DNA from 3 places in the Achromobacter xylosoxidans genome. Region 3 is predicted to be linked to each of the others. Evidence: predicted binding sites of a transcription regulator. Region 3 holds the regulator's gene; each other region holds the start of a gene.

Region 1 (4,916 bases), 2.2 Mb from region 3:
AGGAACGCACATGAACGCACTCAACGATTCTTTTCTTTCCGGCGCCGACACGGGCGTGCTGCGCCTGATTACCGCAGGCTCGGTGGACGACGGCAAATCGACGCTGATCGGCCGCCTGCTGTACGACAGCAAAGGCGTGTTCGCCGATCAGCTGGACGCGATCTCGCGCGCCAAGCACAAGCGCGTGGCGGGCGACGGCATCGACTTTTCGCTGCTGACCGACGGCCTGGAGGCCGAGCGCGAGCAGGGCATCACCATCGACGTGGCCTACCGCTATTTCTCGACGCCCGCGCGCAAGTTCATCATCGCCGACGCGCCGGGCCACGAGCAGTACACGCGCAACATGGTCACGGGCGCGTCGACCGCTGACGTGGCCGTCATCCTGATCGACGCCACCCGCGCGGCCGACGGCGTGCTGTTGCCGCAGACCAAGCGCCACAGCACCATCGCGCGCCTCTTGGGCATCCGTCACATCGTGGTGGCGGTCAACAAGATGGACCTGGTGGACTGGGACCGCACGGTGTTCGAGCGCATCCGCGACGCCTACGCCGACCTGGCGGGCAAGCTGGGCATCGAGCACTTCGACGCGCTGCCGCTGTCGGCGCTCAACGGCGACAACGTCGTCACGCTGTCGCCGCAAACGCCCTGGTACGAAGGACAGCCCTTGCTGGCCTTGCTGGAGTCGCTGGACCTGGCAAGCGATGGCCGCGCCTTGCCGTTGCGCTTTCCGGTGCAATGGGTGGCACGCCATGACGGCAGCCGCAAGGATGACTTCCGCGGCTATGCCGGCCGCGTCGCAAGCGGCGTGCTGCGGCCGGGCGACGAGATCACGGTGCAACCCTCGGGCGTGACGGCAGTCGTGAGCGAAGTGCGCGCCTTCGACCGCGCGCTGGATGAAGCGGTGGCGGGCGACTCGATCACGCTGGTGCTGGACCGCGACGTGGACGTGTCGCGCGGCGATGTGATCGTGCATGCGTCGGCGCCGGCGCAGGTCGCGCGCGAATTCGAAGCCGAGCTGTGCTGGCTCGATGCGCAGGCCTTGAATCCCGCACGCAAGTATCTGCTGAAGTCGGGCACGCGCCTGACCTCGGCGAAGATACGCGCGGTGCTGTCGCATCGCGACATCCACGAACTGCAGGAAGTGGAGAACACCGAGGGCACGCTGCGCATGAACGATATCGGACGCGTCACGCTCACCACGCGCGAGTCGCTGGCGGTCGATCGCTATGCCGATGTGCCCGCGACCGGCGCATTCATTCTGATCGACGAAGCCACGCATCAGACCGCTGCGGCAGGTATGTTGCGCTAATCCGCAAGAGGCCGGAAAACAACGGGCCTCCAGCCCCCGCAGAACCTGTTGTTTTTCTGCTAGATCCAGTATTGGTGCGGGTTTCCGGGCGATCTCGCCTGATGAAAACGATTTGTCCGGACGGCGCCGGCGTCTTGCGGTAAAGTGGGGCTGTCTTACGAAAAGGCTTTTGGTGCTTGTCAAAACCACTGTGTTTTTGTACAGTAGTTTTCATGGCACGCACCGATCATTCTTTTCCCGCCGGTTCTGGGTCCCCGGCTGCCGCCCCCGCCGCCTTGCGCGGTCGGGGTGCGGTTACTAATGTTCGGCATCGCTTTCAGCGCGATGACCGCGTGCAGGTCGACGACGGCTGGTCTTCCTCCGGTCTGCCCGCCGACTTCGTAGACTCCGTCCCCGATAATTTCCCCGAAGCTGCCGCCGGCGAGCAAGCCGCCCGCGTCATTCCCATCGTGCCGGATGCGCGCATTGCGCCGCCCGCTCCCAAGACCACGGTCACCGCCGAAGAAGCGCGCAAGATGCTGTCGCGCAACGATTCGCCCGACATTCCCTTCGACGTGGCGGTAAATCCGTACCGCGGCTGCGAGCATGGCTGCGTCTATTGTTACGCCCGGCCCACCCATTCCTACCTGGGCCTGTCGCCCGGGCTGGACTTCGAAACCCGGCTGGTGGCCAAGGCCAATGCGGTAGAGGCCCTGCGCGCCGAACTCGCGCGGCCAGGCTACAAGCCGTCTCCCATCAACATCGGTTCCGCCACCGACGCCTACCAGCCCATCGAACGCGAATGGCGGCTTACCCGCGGCCTGCTGGAACTGATGCTGGAAACCCGCCATCCGCTCACCATCGTCACCAAGAACGCGCTGGTCGCCCGCGACCTGGACCTGCTGGCCGCCCTGGCCGAGCAGAAGCTGGTGGTGGTGTACATGAGCATCACCACGCTGGACGCCGGCATGGCCCGCACGCTGGAACCGCGCGCCGCCGCACCGTGGCGCCGGCTGGAAGCGGTACGCAGCCTGACCGACGCCGGCGTGCCGGTGGGCGTGCTGGTGGCGCCCATCATCCCGTTCATCAACGACGAGTCCATGGAGCACATCCTCCAGGAGTCCAAGGCTGCCGGCGCGCACTATGCCAGCTACACCGTCCTGCGTCTGCCCTGGGAGGTCAAGACCCTGTTCGAGGACTGGCTCAATGCCCATTTCCCGGACCGCGCCCAGCGCGTCCTGCATCGCATCGAAGACCTGCGCAACGGCCGCCGCAACGATCCCAATTTCGGGTCGCGCATGCGCGGGACCGGCGTCTGGGCCGATCTGCTGCGCCAGCGCTTCACCATCGCCACGCGCAAGCTGGGCTTGAACCGTCATCGCCTGGCGCTGGACTGCGACCGTTTCCTGCCTCCCGCCGCCGCCGCGGCGAAGGCTGCCGATTTCCTATCCCCGGCTGGCGCGCAAGCGTCTTCAGGGGTCCCTTTTCCCGCCGTATCGCCCGCAGCCGGCGGCGCGCACGGGCGCGTAGCGCGCCAGTTGCAAGCCATGGCCGCAGGCCAGTTGTCATTGTTCGATTGACCGCCGGCTGCCGCCGCGCATGCCTGCCGGGGGGCTATGCCCTGGCGCTGGACCGTCTTTCCTAGGAGTTCCCATGAACACCGCTGATATTTCCGTCTTGTCGGATGAACTCGTCGTCACCCTGAACCCGCTGCGCCGCGGCACGAACCGCGCCCGCGCCTGGTGCGCCAGGGTCGCCGGCATGGCGCTGCCCTGGAATACATCCGCAGCCGATGTCGAACCGCGCCGCCGCACGCGGCCCGGTTCCGCCCCGGCTCGCTGGCCGTTCCCGCCCGCGCCCGCCGAAGCCGGGGCGCTGGCTGGTCCGGCAGTCGCCGCGCCGATGTCCGCGCCCGCAGCGCCGGTCGCGCCGGTCGAGGCCGCGGTTGCCGCCGCGCCTGCCGCCGCGCGCGAGCGCAGCCTGGGCAACGCCACGGTGGAACCCGTAACGGCGCAGGTGACCATGAAGGCCATGGTGATCGATGTGGTAATGGTGCTGGCCTGGGGGGCGATCATCCCCGGCCTGATGTGGCTGGGCGCGGCCGCCGGATTCTGAGCGGCCCTATGCCCGGCGGTAGCCGGCAGGCCGGGCGTAAGCGGTAGGTACGCGCCAGCCCCGCCAGCCGCAGTGGCCAGGAGCGGTGCTCGTCAGCTTGAACCGAGCAGAATGACACCCGCGAGGATGGCCATACAACCCGCCAGCCGGCCCGGTCCGACTTTTTCGCGCAGCAGGAACATGCCGGCCAAGGTGCCGAGCATCATCGACATTTCCCGGGCAGGGGCGACCAGGCTCAGCGGCGCGCCGTTGCGCAGCGCATACAGCACCAGGATGTAGCCCAACGGCGACAGCAGGCCCACGGCCAACGCCAGATGCCAGTGCCCGCGCATGGCCTCCCAGGCCTGGGGGCGGCGGCGCAGCATGTGGGGGGCCATCATGGTCGTGCGGGTCACGCAAGTAAACCAGTCGAACAGCACCGGGCTGATCAACAACACTTTCACGCCATAGGCGTCGACGACGGTATAGGCCGCGATGAACAGGCCGATCACCACGCCCCAGCGCACGCCGACCCAGGCCTGGGCCTGCTTGAAAATGGCCAGGCGGCCCTGGGTCGCGATCAGCAGCACGCCGCCCACCACGCAAAGCATGCCGATGATGCCGGTGCTGGTGGCGGGTTCGCCCAGCAGCAAAAAGGCGCCGGTAGTGGACAGCAGCGGGCCGGTACCTCGGGCGATGGGGTAGACGACCGACAGGTCGGCTACCTGATAGCCGCGCTGCAGGCACAGGCTGTAGCCCAGATGCAACAGGCTGGAAGTCAGGATGGCGCCGACCACGGGCCAGGTCCAGGTCATGCCGTCATGCATCAGCACCCAGATGACCCAGGGCGCATACAGCACGGAAGCGCACAGGCCATAGGCGAAGACAAAGGGAGCGCCCACCATGGCCGCGCGCTTGGCGAGCAGATTCCACGTGGCGTGGGCCATTGCCGCCAGGACGACCAATATCAGGGACGAATACGACATGAGGGAACAGCGTCAGATGACGTGTTTGTTACAGAAGACGGAAGGGTACTCCAAACCGCGAGAACCGGGGCCATGTTACCTGATGCCTGGAGCGATTTTTGGTGTAGAATCATTGGTTTGCCAAATCTCATCCTCTGCTTGCGGCACATGCAACGGGGGCTGGCCTTACCGCCATGGCCCGTGCAACACGCGACGGATGTGGGCTGCATACTGCGCAGTCCTGCAGAAATCGCGTGAACAACATCGAACGGCAAAAGTTTTAGTCCGCAAAGACATGATGATCTAGGAGTTCTCATGAACCTTATCGCTATCCTGGAACAGGAAGAAATTGCCCGCCTGACCGGCGGTCAAGCCAAGCCTGAATTTGCTCCTGGTGACACCGTCATCGTGAGCGTGAACGTCGTTGAAGGCACCCGCAAGCGCGTGCAGGCTTTCGAAGGCGTCGTGATCGCCAAGCGCAACCGCGGCCTGAACTCCGCGTTCACCGTGCGCAAGATTTCGTCGGGTGAAGCCGTGGAACGTACGTTCCAGCTGTACTCGCCGCAAAT
Region 2 (4,916 bases), 2.1 Mb from region 3:
ATGCGCAAAGCCGCGGCTGGCCAGAAAGCGCGCCTGCTTGGCGTAGGCCGCGCGGTCTTCCGGCTTGGCGCTGAAGCGCTTCTTCCAGACCTCCAGCGCGCGGTCGTACTCGGTGGCCCGCAGCTGTTCGCGCAATTCGGCGACCTGGTTGTCGTCCACCCCATGCTGGCGCAATTCCTGCACGATGCGCGCCGCCCCCTGGCGCGATGCGCGGCGGTGCACCAGGCTTTGCGCAAAACGTTCGGTGGACAGCCAGCCTTCTTTTTCCAGGGCATCCAGCACGGCCTCGACCTCGCCCGGGTCCTCGGCGTAGGCGGCAAGCTTGCGCGCCAACTCTTCGCGGGCATGCTCGCGCCGCGACAGATAGCCCACGGCCCGCATCTTCAGCGACGGCCCCTTGCGGGCGGATTGGCCGTCCGCATCCGGGCCGTCCTCGGCTCCGGCGACGGCACGGCGGCCGCGGCGCGCATTGCCGGCTTCCGAGCTGCGGCTCCACTGATCTGGCGCATCGCTGGATTCCGCTTCCTGATCGCGGCGCGCATCCGAAGTGCGGCGCAACCCCTGGGGCTTGGCCACGGTTTCGAATTCATCGTCCAGCTTGGCGCGTAGGCGTTCGGCTGAGGCGGGCGGCGGTTTCCAGCTCATGCGTTTCCTGCTTGCTATGCATAACGGCAGGCCCGTCCTGGCGCCTGCCGCAACTGTTCGGGCTACCCCGACGCGATAGGCCGGCCGTTTGCGGCGAAGCTGAATTGCGCCGCGCCAGGCCCGCCACCGATCCGATTACTCTTCGGAGGTATCTTCCGCGGTCGGCACGAATTCTGCCGCGCGGCTGACGATGCCTTGGTTCTCGCGAACGCGGTTCTCGATTTCGATGGCCAGTTCCTTGTGTTCTTTCAGGTACTCGCGGACATTGTCCTTGCCCTGGCCGATGCGATTGCCGTTGTAGCTGTACCAGGCGCCGGACTTGTCCACCACATTGGCGGCCACGCCCAGGTCGATGATTTCGCCTTCGCGCGAGATGCCGGCGCCGTACATGATGTCGAATTCGGCCTGCTTGAACGGCGGCGCGACCTTGTTCTTCACGACCTTGACGCGGGTTTCGTTGCCGACGACTTCGTCGCCCTTCTTGATGGAACCGATGCGGCGGATGTCCAGGCGCACGGAGGCGTAGAACTTGAGCGCGTTGCCGCCGGTGGTGGTTTCGGGGTTGCCGAACATCACGCCGATCTTCATGCGGATCTGGTTGATGAAGATGACCATGCAATTGGTCTTCTTGATGGTGGCGGTGAGCTTGCGCAGCGCCTGGCTCATCAGGCGGGCTTGCAGGCCGGGCAGGGAATCACCCATTTCGCCTTCGATTTCGGCCTTGGGCACCAGCGCGGCCACCGAGTCGATGACGATCAGGTCGACCGAACCGGAGCGCACCAGCGCATCGGTGATTTCCAGGGCCTGCTCGCCCGTGTCCGGCTGCGAGATCAGCAGGTCGGCCAGGTTCACGCCCAGCTTGGAGGCGTATTGCACGTCGAGCGCGTGTTCGGCGTCGACGAAGGCGCAGGTGCCGCCCAGCTTTTGCATTTCAGCGACCACTTGCAGCGTCAGCGTGGTCTTGCCCGAGGATTCCGGACCGTAGATTTCAACCACGCGGCCTCGCGGCAGGCCGCCGACGCCCAGCGCGATGTCCAGACCGAGCGAGCCCGTGGAAACCACCTGGATGTCATGCGAAACATCGTTGTCGCCGTAGCGCATGATCGAGCCCTTGCCGAACTGCTTTTCGATCTGCGAAAGCGCGGCGGCAAGCGCCTTGGCCTTTTCCGATGCGGCGGCCTTGGTGGTTTTGTCGTCCATGTAGAGTCCTGTCTGTAACGTATCTGGTGTCTAGGGAAGTGCCGCAGGGTTAGGCGGGTGCTTTGAGCAACGGGTCAGATTATGGCATCGGATTATACTGTACATAAAACCAGTGTGCCAGTGTTTTGCACGTATACCCTGAGTGGCAAGCTTGGCGCCCTATGCCAGAATGCCAGACGAACCCGGCGTTTTGTCCCCTTTGCGCCGCGGGGCCTTTTCTCACTGTAGCCCATGCGTATCCTGATCGCCGAAGACGACAGCATCCTGGCCGACGGCCTGTCCCGCTCGTTGCGCCACAACGGCTATGCCGTGGATGCGGTGCGCGACGGACTGGCGGCCGATTCGGCGCTGGCGGCCCAGGCATTCGACCTGCTCATCCTCGACCTCGGCCTGCCGCAACTGGCCGGGCTGGAAGTGCTGCGCCGCCTGCGCGCCCGCAATTCCGCCCTGCCGGTACTCATCCTGACTGCGGCCGACAGCATCGAACAGCGCGTCAAAGGTCTGGACCTGGGCGCCGACGACTACATGGCCAAGCCTTTCGCGCTGTCCGAGCTCGAGGCCCGCGTACGGGCCCTGACCCGGCGCGGCGCGGGCGGCGGCGCCACCATGATCAAGCACGGCCGCCTGCTGTTCGACCAGACCGGCCGCGTCGCCATGGTCGACGACCAGACCCTGGACCTGTCGGCGCGCGAAGTCAGCCTGCTCGAGATCCTCCTGACCCGCAGCGGCCGCATGGTCAGCAAGACGCAACTGGTCGACCACCTGTGCGAATGGGGCGAAGAGGTCAGCACCAACGCCATCGAGGTCTACGTCCATCGCCTGCGCAAGAAGCTGGAACCCAGCGGCGTGAAGATCGTGACCGTGCGCGGCCTGGGCTACTGTCTTGAGCGGGACCAGGGTGCGGCGTACCTCGCAAGCTGAAGCGGCGCCGCCGGAAGCGCTGAACCAGGAAGCACTGGATGTCATGCGGGCGGGGGCCAAGGGCCCGAGCTTCGCGCCGCCGCAGCGCTCCCTGCTGGGCGAAATCCTCGACTGGATGCTGGCGCCGCTGTTCCTCCTGTGGCCGATGAGCGTGGCCATCACCTATGTGGTGGCCCAGAACATCGCCAACGTGCCCTACGACCGCGCGCTGGCCAACAACCTCCATGTACTGACCTTGCAGGTGCACGCGCAGGACGGCCGGGCCGTGCTGAAGATGACCAACACCGCGCGCGAGGTGTTGCACGCCGACGAGACCGATAGCGTGTTCTGGCTGGCGCTGGGCAGCCGCGGCGAATACCTGGGCGGCGACCGCGCCCTGCCCCTGCCTTCCACCGTGGGCCAGCCCCGCCCCGGCGAAGTCCAGTACGAAGACGCGACCTTGCGCGGCTTCGGGGTCCGGCTGGCGTTCACCTGGGTGGACCTGCATCTGCCGGATACCCAGCCGGCGCTGCTGATCGCCGCCGAAACCGTCGAAAAGCGCACGCAACTGGCCAACGACATCATCAAGGGCGTGATCATTCCGCAGTTCGTGGTGCTGCCTGTCGCCGTGCTGCTGGTGTGGTTCGGGCTGTCGCGCGGAGTGGCGCCTTTGAATGCGCTGCAGCAGCGCCTGCGGGCCCGCCGGCCCGACGACCTGTCGCCCATCGACGAGCGCGCCGCCCCCACCGAGATCGCGCCCCTGGTGGCCGCAATGAACGACCTGCTGGATCGGCTTTCGTCCAACGTGCAGGCGCAGCGCCGCTTCGTCGCGGACGCCGCGCACCAGCTGAAGACCCCGCTGGCCGGCCTGCGCACGCAGGCCGAACTGGCCCTGCGCGACGCCAGCCCCGAGGAAATGCAGTCCAGCCTGCGCCAGCTCGTGACCGGCTCCGAACGCGCCACGCGCCTGGTGAACCAGCTGCTGCTGCTGGCCCGGGCCGAGAACCCCAGCGCCATCGGCATGACGCGCACGGACATCAACGCCATCGCCTACGAACAGGCCATGCACTGGGTGCCGCAGGCGCTCTCGCTGAGTACCGACCTGGGCTTCGAAGGCTCGGACCAGCCGGTGGAGATCAACGGCAACCCCCTGCTGCTGGCCGAACTGCTCAACAACCTGGTGGACAACGCGCTGCGCTACACGCCGCGCGGCGGCCACATCACGGTCCGTGCGCAGGTCCAGGACGGACACGCGGTGCTGGAGGTGGAGGATTCCGGGCCAGGCATTCCGCCCGAGGAACGCGAACGCGTGTTCGACCGCTTCTATCGCGTGCTGGGCACCCAGTCCGACGGCAGCGGCCTGGGGCTGGCCATCGTGCGCGAGATCGCCCAGAAGCACCAGGCCAGCGTCGAAATCAGCGATCACCCCACGACGTATTCGAACCTGCCCGGCATGCGGATCCGCGTGATCTTTCCGCTCTACGCTGAGTTGTCAGACCTCTCCGACGTCTCCTAGGACTATCCCTAGCCTCCCAGGGAGACGTTACTTTCGGTTTCAATTTTAAGACTCAAGTAAGTATCCCGTCAGAACCTCGTCAGCCTCACCCCCCAATGTTGCATATAGCTCAATGTCGGCTCGCCGGCGGCGGGCGCAGCACGGCGGACCACCGCCGGCCATAAAACCGAGGAGACATCATGAGCACAACAACCATGGCAGGCCGCGGCCCATCCGCGGATCCGCGCCCGATGACCAAGGATGAACGCCGCGTCATCTTTGCGTCGTCGCTGGGCACGGTTTTCGAGTGGTACGACTTCTATCTGTACGGCTCGCTAGCCGCCATCATCGCGCAACACTTCTTCTCGGGTGTGAACCCCACCGCGGGCTTCATTTTCGCCCTGCTGGCGTTTGCGGCCGGTTTCGCCGTGCGCCCGTTCGGCGCCCTGGTGTTCGGCCGCCTGGGCGACCTGGTCGGACGTAAGTACACCTTCCTGGTCACGATCGTGATCATGGGCCTGTCCACGTTCCTGGTCGGCGTGCTGCCCAGCTACGCCAGCATCGGCCTGGCCGCTCCCGCCATCCTGATCGTCCTGCGCCTGCTGCAAGGCCTGGCGCTGGGCGGCGAGTACGGCGGCGCCGCGACCTATGTGGCCGAGCACGCGCCGCATGGCCG
Region 3 (4,916 bases):
GGCGAGGGCAAGCCATTGCTCATCTACGCCGACGAGGACGCGGCTTCAGACAAGCCAGAGCGCGGAGAAGTCCGCGACGCCGCAGCCTGATATTTCAGAAAAGCCCGTTCCTGTAACGGGTTTTTTTGCCTAAGGCGCATTCCCGGGTGCAAACACGCTTTTCCTGCAGGCGCGACGCTTGCATACTGAGGGTGCCGCCCGCGGTTTTTTTAAGCCGTTGGGGGATCCAGGCGCCGAGATCTTGAATTTTCGGCTATTGTTCCCATAACAGACGTAACCGACGTGGATTGTCCGGGTATACCCAGGCCTCCCGTCCCCGATACGCCGAGTCATACCGAGGAACCTCCTATGTCTGCCAGCCAGACCCTGCCTTCCGACCCGATCGACCTGCCCCTGCTCCCACTGCGCGATGTCGTGGTGTTTCCGCACATGGTCATCCCGCTGTTCGTCGGCCGCCCGCGCTCTATCCGCGCGCTCGAGGTTGCGATGGAAGCGGGCAAGAGCATCATGCTGGTGGCCCAGAAATCCGCCGGCAAGGATGACCCCACCCCCGAAGACGTCTACGAGATCGGCTGCGTAGCCGGCATCCTGCAGATGCTCAAGCTGCCCGACGGCACCGTCAAGGTGCTGGTCGAGGGCACCCAGCGCGCCCGCATCAACAGCATCGAAGATGCCGATTCGCATTTCACCTGCCAGGTGTCGCCGATCGAACCGGACGCCATGCAAGGCTCCGAAACCGAAGCCCTGCGCCGCGCCATCGTTGCGCAGTTCGAGCAGTACGTAAAACTGAACAAGAAGATCCCCCCGGAGATCCTGACCTCGCTGGCTGGCATCGATGATGCCGGACGCCTGGCCGACACGATCGCCGCGCATCTTCCCTTGAAGCTCGAGCAGAAGCAGAAGATGCTCGAGATCGTCGGCACCTCCGAGCGCCTCGAAGGCCTGCTCACGCAACTCGAAACCGAAATCGACATCCTCCAGGTCGAAAAGCGGATTCGCGGCCGCGTGAAGAAGCAGATGGAAAAGAGCCAGCGCGACTACTACCTGAATGAGCAGGTCAAGGCCATTCAGAAGGAGTTGGGCGAGGGCGAGGAAGGCGCGGACATCGAAGAGCTCGAAAAGAAGATCATCGCTGCCCACATGCCCAAAGAGGCGCGCAAGAAGGCCGATGCCGAGCTCAAGAAGCTCAAGCTCATGTCGCCCATGTCGGCAGAAGCCACCGTGGTGCGCAACTACATCGATACGCTCATCAACCTCCCCTGGAGGAAGAAGAGCAAGATCAACAATTCCATCAGCAACGCGGAAACGGTGCTGGACAACGACCACTACGGTCTGGAAAAGGTCAAGGAACGGATCCTGGAATACCTTGCCGTGCAACAGCGCGTGGACAAGGTGAAGGCGCCGATCCTGTGCCTGGTCGGCCCTCCGGGCGTCGGCAAGACCTCGCTCGGCCAATCCATCGCCAAGGCGACGAACCGCAAGTTCGTACGCATGGCGCTGGGTGGCGTGCGCGACGAAGCCGAGATCCGCGGCCACCGCCGCACGTACATCGGCTCCATGCCTGGCAAGATCGTCCAGAACATGTCGAAGGTCGGCGTGCGCAATCCCTTGTTCCTGCTCGATGAAATCGACAAGCTGGGCATGGATTTCCGCGGCGATCCCTCGTCGGCGTTGCTCGAAGTGCTGGATCCGGAACAGAACCACACGTTCCAGGACCACTACATCGAAGTCGACTTCGACCTGTCCGACGTCATGTTCGTGGCCACCAGCAACACGCTGAATATTCCGCCGGCGCTGCTGGACCGCATGGAAGTGATCCGTCTGTCGGGTTACACCGAGGAAGAGAAGATCCACATCGCCCGCGACCATCTGCTGCCCAAGCTGATGAAGAACAACGGCGTGAAGGATAGCGAACTCACGGTCGACGACAGCGCGCTGCGCGACATCGTGCGCTACTACACCCGCGAAGCCGGTGTGCGTGCGCTCGAACGCGAAGTGGGCAAGATCTGCCGCAAGGTCATCAAGCAGTTGCTGACCCAGAGCGACCGCGCCAAGGCTGAAGGCAAGGCCGCCGAGGTCAAGCCGGTCAACGTCACGGGCGACAACCTGAGTGAATTCCTGGGCGTGCGCCGTTATGCCTTCGGCATGGCCGAAAAGGAAAACCAGATCGGTCAGGTGACGGGTCTGGCCTGGACGGAAGTCGGCGGCGACCTGCTGACGATCGAAGTCGCGGACATGCCCGGCAAGGGCGTCATCCAACGCACCGGCTCGCTGGGCGACGTGATGAAGGAGTCGGTCGAGGCGGCCCGCACGGTAGTGCGTTCCCGCGCCCGCCGCCTGGGCTTTGCCGACAGCGTGTTCGAGAAGCACGACATGCACGTGCACGTGCCGGAAGGCGCGACGCCCAAGGACGGTCCGTCCGCGGGTATCGCGATCACCACGGCCATGGTGTCGGCCTTGTCGCGCATCCCGGTGCGCGCCGATGTCGCAATGACCGGCGAGATCACGCTGCGCGGCGAGGTCCTGCCCATCGGCGGCCTGAAGGAAAAGCTGCTGGCAGCTCACCGTGGCGGCATCAAGACGGTCTTGATTCCGGAAGAAAACGTCAAGGATTTGGCGGAGATCCCGGACAACGTCAAGAACCATCTCGAGATCGTGCCGGTGCGCTGGATCGACAAGGTGCTGGAACTGGCGCTGGAGCGCCTGCCGGAGCCCCTGGCCGAGGAAGAAGCGGTCAAGGAACCCCTGGTGGCCAAGCCTGCCGAACCGGGTTCGACCGACCCGGTGCTCAAGCACTGATGGAACCGGGAGCGACGCCGCCAGTAAGCGGCGCCCCTCCTGGATGCGGCTTCCAACAAAAAACCCCCGCCAAGAAATTGGCGGGGGTTTTTTTATGCTGCGCAGGCGCAGGAGCTGTTGGTTCCTAGTGCAGCGCGTGCGTGCGGATCAGGCCCACCGCGATGCCTTCCAGCGCGAAATCCTGGCCAGCTTCGACCACGATGGGTTCGAAATCGGGGTTTTCGGGCAGGAGTTCTATGTGGCCGTTCTGGCGTTGCAGGCGCTTGACGGTGACGTCGTCGCCCAGGCGGGCGACCACGATCTGACCATTGCGGGCTTCCGAGGCTTTCTTTACGGCGAGCAGGTCGCCTTCCAGGATGCCAGCGTCGCGCATGCTCATGCCGCGCACCTTGAGCAGGTAGTCGGGCGTCTGGGCGAACAGGTTGGGATCGACGCCGACTTCGCGTTCCACGTGTTCGGCGGCCAGGATGGGGCTGCCCGCAGCGACGCGGCCGACCAGCGGCAGCAGCAATTGGGCCAGGCCCGGCATGGGCAGCGAGCTTTGCGTGGGGGCAGGGGAGGCGTCCTTCAGGCGGATGCCGCGCGACGCGCCGGCGGTCAGCTCGATGGCGCCCTTGCGGGCAAGCGCCTTGAGGTGATCTTCCGCCGCGTTGGGGGATCGGAAACCCAGGGCCAGGGCAATTTCGGCGCGGGTCGGCGGGAAGCCCGTGCGCGTGACGGTCTGCCTGATGAGATCCAGGATTTGTTGTTGGCGATCAGTGAGTTTGCTGGCCATGGCGATGATCCGGTGCTAGCGGACTGTACATATATACAGCGCCATTCTGGGGGACGCAGCGCAAAAAAGCAAGCTCGGGGCGGACCGTCTCAAAGCCAACGTAATGGCAGGCCGCTCAGAATGTCCCGATTGGACGGGCCCGGCGGAACCGGCGGCGCCCGGACGCTGGAAAGCCATGTGCTTGCGGCTCCATGGCGCGGCCGGGCCTGGACGATGCGGCGTCTGTTACTCCGGCTTGATTCCGGCCGTCTCGATGACGCTGCGCCACTTTTGGGTCTCGGATTCGATATAGCCCTGCAATTCGTCCGGGCGGGTGGCTTTGATCGTGACGGCCTTGTCTTCAAGCTTGCGGATGATGTCGGGTTTGGTCAACGTTTTCAGCAAGGCGGCGCTCAGCACCGACAGCCGGTCGGCAGGAATGCCGGCCGGGCCCATGACGCTGACCCAGGCGTCCACGCTCATGTTCTTCACTCCCAGTTCCTCGGCGGTGGGCACGTCGGGCAGTTCCTTGATGCGCGTGCTGCTGGTGATGGCCAGCGCCCGCACTTTGCCCGACTGCACCAGGCTCAGGGCCGCAGGCAGATTGTCGAACCCGAGGTCGACGTGACCACCCATCAGCGCGGTTAACGCCGGCCCGCTGCCCGAGAAGGGAATGTGCTGCATCTTCGCGTCTGTCAGGATCTTGAAGTACTCGCCGGTCATGTGCGGCGATGTGCCAGCCCCGGGGCTGGAGTACGACAACTGCCGCTGCTTTGCGTCGGCGACCAGCGTGCGCAGGTTCTGGTACTTGGAATCGGCATTGACCAGCACCAGATTGGTGTAGAAGCCAACCTCGCCAATCATGGTGAAATCCTTGATAGGGTCGAAATTCAGCTCCTTGCGCAGCAGCGGGTTGATCACGTTGGTGGCTACGGTACCCAGGAAGATGGTGTAGCCGTCGGGTTTGGCGTGCGCGACCGACGAGGCGCCGATAGTGCCGCCAGCGCCGGCCTTGTTTTCGACGACCACGGCCTGTCCCAGTTCACGCGACAGGCCTTCAGCCAATACCCGCGCGACGATATCTGTCGACCCTCCCGGCGGAAACCCGACCACGAAGCGGATGGGCTGCTCCGGAAAGGCTGCGGCCGCGGGGCCGCCCAGCGTGACGGCGAATGCGCAGCTTGTGGCGGCAATCCAGGTCTTGAAATTCATGATCGATGTTCCTCCTGCCGGGTCGCGTTGCGCAAGTCGTCGATGATTCGCCGCTTGTCGATTTTGCCCAGCGTGTTTTTTGGAAAAGACTGCACGATGTGGATGATTTTGGGTGTCCGCACGGACCCCAACTGCTGCTTGCCGTAGTCGA

The links. Region 3 encodes LexA, which represses DNA repair genes until DNA is damaged. Its sites were predicted from a motif close to ACTGTATNNNNATACAGT; they were not measured.
Region 1: IAG39_RS22860 (PA0069 family radical SAM protein) is a predicted target of LexA. The motif match lies at 1,497-1,514, and genes of this name have one in related genera.
Region 2: recA (recombinase RecA) is a predicted target of LexA. The motif match lies at 1,942-1,959, and genes of this name have one in related genera.

The regions. Positions count from the first base shown of each region.
Region 1 covers NZ_CP061008.1:4,916,334-4,921,249, reverse strand. The annotation lists gene IAG39_RS22865 (sulfate adenylyltransferase subunit 1) at 11-1,309, shown strand; gene IAG39_RS22860 (PA0069 family radical SAM protein) at 1,522-2,868, shown strand; gene IAG39_RS22855 (hypothetical protein) at 2,942-3,403, shown strand; gene IAG39_RS22850 (DMT family transporter) at 3,496-4,368, opposite strand; gene rplS (50S ribosomal protein L19) at 4,663-4,916, shown strand, end outside.
Region 2 covers NZ_CP061008.1:4,802,723-4,807,638, forward strand. The annotation lists gene recX (recombination regulator RecX) at 1-645, opposite strand, end outside; gene recA (recombinase RecA) at 781-1,845, opposite strand; gene IAG39_RS22285 (response regulator transcription factor) at 2,077-2,766, shown strand; gene IAG39_RS22290 (sensor histidine kinase) at 2,882-4,261, shown strand; gene IAG39_RS22295 (MFS transporter) at 4,456-4,916, shown strand, end outside.
Region 3 covers NZ_CP061008.1:2,744,688-2,749,603, forward strand. The annotation lists gene clpX (ATP-dependent Clp protease ATP-binding subunit ClpX) at 1-90, shown strand, start outside; gene lon (endopeptidase La) at 349-2,799, shown strand; gene lexA (transcriptional repressor LexA) at 2,924-3,574, opposite strand; gene IAG39_RS12910 (Bug family tripartite tricarboxylate transporter substrate binding protein) at 3,800-4,765, opposite strand; gene IAG39_RS12915 (class I adenylate-forming enzyme family protein) at 4,762-4,916, opposite strand, start outside.